DNA from 2 places in the Rahnella sp. PAMC25617 genome. Region 2 is predicted to be linked to the other one. Evidence: predicted binding sites of a transcription regulator. Region 2 holds the regulator's gene; the other holds the start of a gene.

Region 1 (2,410 bases), on a different contig from region 2:
GCCTGCAGGGTATCGATGAAGACCAGAACACGAGGGCCTTTTTCTGCGTCATCTTTTACCAGCTGCAAGGCGGCAACACCCACGAAAGCAGCAAAGATAACGACGCTGATGATTGACGTCGGACTTGCGCCAGTCAGGTCAGCAAACGGGTTCTTAGGAATAAAGGAAAGGATTAACTGAGGCACGCTCAGGTCAGCCACTTTACCTACATAGTTTGACTGAATCGCAGTCAGACGCGCGGTTTCCTGCGTACCTTGTACCAGACCTTCAGCGGTCAGACCAAACAGGCCGGTAACAAAGATACCCACCAGCGAGGCAATCAGCGTGGTGAAAAGCAGGGTACCGATGGTCAGGAAACTGATTTTGCCCAGCGAAGACGCGTTATGCAGTTTTGCTACCGCACTCAGAATCGAAACGAAGACCAGCGGCATGACAATCATTTGCAGCAACTGGACGTAGCCGTTACCGACAATATTGAACCAGGTAATAGAGGTTTTCAGTACCGGATCGTCGGAACCGTAGATCAGCTGTAAAGCCAGACCAAACACAACACCCATGGCCAGACCGAGTAATACTTTTTTTGCCAGACTCCATTGCTTGTGGCGGGTTTGCGCCAGCAGCAACAGGAGAACAACGAAAACCACTACGTTAAGAACGAGCGGAAGATTCATACCGAACTCCAGACTTATAGTTTTGATATTTAAAACGGGTGTCCCCGACAGGGTTTGCACCATCCCAAAGCAATGGTGAGCAGAATATCAGTTTGGACACCTGAACATTTATATCCAAAAAGAATGCTTTATAACTTTTTGGGTTGATTCGTATCAAATATCGCCAAGTTGCGGGTGTTTTATGCCGGTCAGATGAACAATTTCAGGATGTGATTAAAAATATCAGGATTGATTGCACCAATGATGGGCGTCCAGTCGGGCCAGAACAGCGTTAACCCGACCAGCATCAGACACAACGTCCGTTCCAGTTGATTGCCTTTTTGACTGTTGATGATCGGCAGACGAAAGCGCCAGCGACATGGCCAGAGCAGGGGAACGCCAGCTGGCGTCAGCATATCCGCAAGAATGTGGCTCAGATAACCAATGATCATGGCGTGGAAAGCGTCTACCGGAATGACCCAGTCGTGCGGAAAATGCGTGCGCAAAAGGAAGATACCGCCCGCCACAGCCAGTAAACTGTGGGTAAAACCGCGGTGACCGAATGCCCGGGCGATTGGATGGGAAAGCCACTTCAGACGCTGACCTAGCACGGATTTCGGATGGTCGATGTCGGGCAATAAACAGGTAAGCAGGGACCCTGGAATAATATGCCACCAGTCGCCGTGCGCCAGCTCCGGAGAGAGCTGCGCCTTTTTGGCAAATACCGCACAGGCGATTGAGAAAATGAGATGGCCTTCCGCCGTCATGACGCGTCCGAACTGGATAACTGTTATTTTATCCAGTATAAGTGAAACTGTCACAATCTTGGAAGAGACACCCTGTAACTAATTGTCAACGGACTGATTAAAAAGAAAAAGGCGTATAAAAATACGCCTTTTGATTGTCACATTCTGAGCAGTTATCTCGCCAGCCAGCCGCCATCTACCGCAATCGTGTAACCGTTGACGTAATCGGAGGCTTTTGAGGCAAGAAACACTACCGGCCCCATGACATCTTCCGGTAAACCCCAGCGTCCGGCCGGGATCCTGTCGATAATTTCTTTGCTGCGATCGCCATCGGCGCGAAGTTGCTCGGTGTTGTTGGTGGACATGTAACCCGGCGCGATTGCATTGACATTAACCTTATGCTTTGCCCACTCGTTAGCCATCAGCCGGGTAATCCCCATGACTGCGCTTTTAGATGCGGTATAGGAAGGAACGCGGATCCCGCCCTGATACGACAACATAGAGGCAATATTAATGATTTTGCCGCCATTGCCTTGTTTAATGAACTGCTTCGCTACTGCCTGAGACATAAAGAACAGCGTCTTACTGTTCACATTCATTACGTCGTCCCAGTTTTTCTCGCTGAACTCGATAGCATCTTCGCGGCGGATAATTCCAGCGTTATTGACCAGGATATCGATATGGCTGAATTCAGAGACGGCTTTTTCGATAAGCTTCGGGATTTCTATAATACTGCTAAGGTCGGCGCGTAAATCGAGAAAGCGGCGGCCGGTGGCGATAATCTTTTGTTCTGTCTCTTCTGGCGCGGACTGGTTGATACCCACAATATCGCAACCCGCCTGAGCGAGACCCAACGCCATGCCCTGGCCAAGTCCGGTGTTACAACCGGTCACGATGGCGACTTTGCCGTTTAATTCAAACGAATCGAGGATCATATTCAGAGTCTCTTTTGCAACGGCATGTTCGCCATAAAAATTGAGTGGCTCCGCCTGCGGTGACAGAGCCAGAGAGTTA
Region 2 (2,410 bases):
GTAACCGGATCTGAAGGTATGACCTTGCTCTTTACCAGCAATGAGAGTGGTAAATTCAATAATGTGTAATAAAGTCTACGCCAACCTGACATAAAAACGTGAAGCCTCTTGTTAGCCATTTCGCCGCAAGGATACCAGAAAGATCCGTGGAGATCTGTGGTCATATAAAAGCTAAAATACGGCACACTTTTAAGGACAACCCTTCAAGGATCAGTACCCGAAATGGCGAACCAAGTCACTGGATTTACCCGAATTTATAAAGCGGCCGGATATTCCTGGAAAGGATTGAAAGCCGCATGGCAGAACGAAGCGGCTTTTCGCCAGGAAGCCAGCGTGGCTATCCCGTTAATTTTGTTATCTTTCTGGCTCGATGTCAGCACGGTTGAACGCATTTTGCTTGTAAGCTCCGTGATGCTGGTCTGCGTCACCGAGTTGCTCAACAGTGCGGTGGAATGCGCGATTGACCGTATCGGCCCTGAGTTTCACGTGCTCTCAGGGCGGGCAAAAGATATCGGTTCTGCTGCCGTACTTCTGACCATCATATTGGCGATTTTTGTCTGGGTCAGTATCTTTTGGCCGCGATGGTTCTGATCTGGAATCTGTATTCCAGGAATCACCGTTATGCCCTGTTTTTATTCAATCTTAGGTTTTCATTGACCGTTTAGCTGTATATACTCACAGCAAGACTGTATAAACAACCAGGGGGCGGAATGAAAGCTTTAACGACCAGACAACAAGAGGTCTACGACCTTATTCGCGATCATATCTCCACCACCGGTATGCCACCGACTCGCGCAGAGATTGCATCGCGTCTGGGTTTCCGTTCTCCCAATGCGGCGGAAGAACACCTGAAAGCGCTGGCACGTAAAGGCGTTATCGAGATTGTCTCCGGTGCATCTCGTGGTATCCGTCTGCTGATGGAAGAAGAAGAAGGTTTACCGCTGATCGGCCGCGTTGCCGCCGGTGAGCCGCTGCTGGCACAGCAACATATCGAAGGGCATTATCAGGTTGATCCGGCGATGTTCAAGCCGAGCGCCGATTTCCTGCTGCGCGTCAGCGGGATGTCGATGCGTGATATCGGTATCCTCGACGGCGATTTGCTGGCCGTACATAAAACGCAGGACGTGCGTAACGGCCAGGTTGTCGTGGCGCGTATCGATGATGAAGTCACCGTGAAACGCCTGAAAAAGCAGGGCAGCGTGGTGCAGTTATTGCCTGAGAACAGCGAATTCCAGCCGATCGTGGTGGATTTACGCGAACAGAATTTCAGCATTGAAGGGCTAGCCGTAGGCGTCATCCGTAACGGCAACTGGATCTGACCTTCGTACTTCGAGCTGCAGACGCGTTGGCTGCGTGCGTTTACCCGAATCACTGACTCATGTCAGCTCATCGGGACTCTCTTACTTGCTGCCTTCCTGCAACTCGAATTACTCGGTCAGAAATTGCTGAGTCAGAAATTGCTGTGTCAGATAGAGAAGACTACAACTAATTGAATATGGATGGCGGCCGCCTCTGGCATCCATGTAAATTCAAAGAGAAATGCGTTTCTCTCATCATCGCCCCTTTCGGGGCGATGTCATTTTAGGCATAACCTGAACCTCCGGCATGAGATTCTCTATGCAACATCATTCCCTGCGACAATCATTCAAAAATACCTTTCTAAGCCCCGCGGATAAAGCACTCTGGACCCTGGCGTTACCGATGATTTTTTCCAATATCACGGTGCCTCTTCTTGGTCTGGTCGATACCGCAGTGATCGGTCATCTCGACAGTGCCGATTATCTCGGTGGTGTGGCGGTTGGTTCGATGGTCACGACTTTCCTCTTCATGATGCTGCTGTTTCTGCGCATGAGCACCACCGGCATGACCGCACAGGCGCTGGGCGCAAAAGACAATCAGTTGCTGGCACGTGCTTTTGTGCAGCCCTTTTTGCTGGCGGTGCTGGCCGGTGTCGTCATTCTGTTATTTCGCCATCCGCTGATGGAGCTGGCGTTTCATGTCGTGGGTGGCAGTCAGTCGGTGCTGGAACAGGCGAGGCTGTTTATCGAAATCCGCTGGTATAGTGCGCCTGCTTCTCTGGCGAATCTGGTGATCCTCGGCTGGTTGCTGGGGATCCAGTATATTCGCGGGCCGGTGATTTTGCTGATCGCGGGAAATCTGCTGAATATTATCCTGGATATCTGGCTGGTAATGGGGCTGGGGCTGAACGTACGTGGTGCGGCGATGGCAACTGCCAGTGCAGAGTATTTCACGTTGTTCATCGGGCTGTATTTTGTCTGGCGTGTCATGAAACGACGCGGTATCACCGGTTCAGAAATCACCGGTGCGTGGCGCGGTAATTTGCGCCGTCTTCTCGGACTTAACCGCGACATCATGCTGCGCTCATTGCTGTTGCAGCTATGCTTTGCCT

The links. Region 2 encodes LexA, which represses DNA repair genes until DNA is damaged. Its sites were predicted from a motif close to TNCTGTATGTACATACAGNA; they were not measured.
Region 1: the regulator LexA is predicted to act here: its motif matches at 1,436-1,455, upstream of ACM615_RS07360 (metal-dependent hydrolase).

The regions. Positions count from the first base shown of each region.
Region 1 is NZ_JBOCUM010000006.1:297,452-299,861, reverse strand. It holds gene ACM615_RS07365 (L-cystine transporter) at 1-671, opposite strand, end outside; gene ACM615_RS07360 (metal-dependent hydrolase) at 860-1,417, opposite strand; gene kduD (2-dehydro-3-deoxy-D-gluconate 5-dehydrogenase KduD) at 1,570-2,331, opposite strand; gene kduI (5-dehydro-4-deoxy-D-glucuronate isomerase) at 2,408-2,410, opposite strand, start outside.
Region 2 is NZ_JBOCUM010000013.1:208,975-211,384, reverse strand. It holds gene plsB (glycerol-3-phosphate 1-O-acyltransferase PlsB) at 1-92, opposite strand, end outside; gene ACM615_RS17180 (diacylglycerol kinase) at 223-591, shown strand; gene lexA (transcriptional repressor LexA) at 711-1,319, shown strand; gene dinF (MATE family efflux transporter DinF) at 1,618-2,410, shown strand, end outside.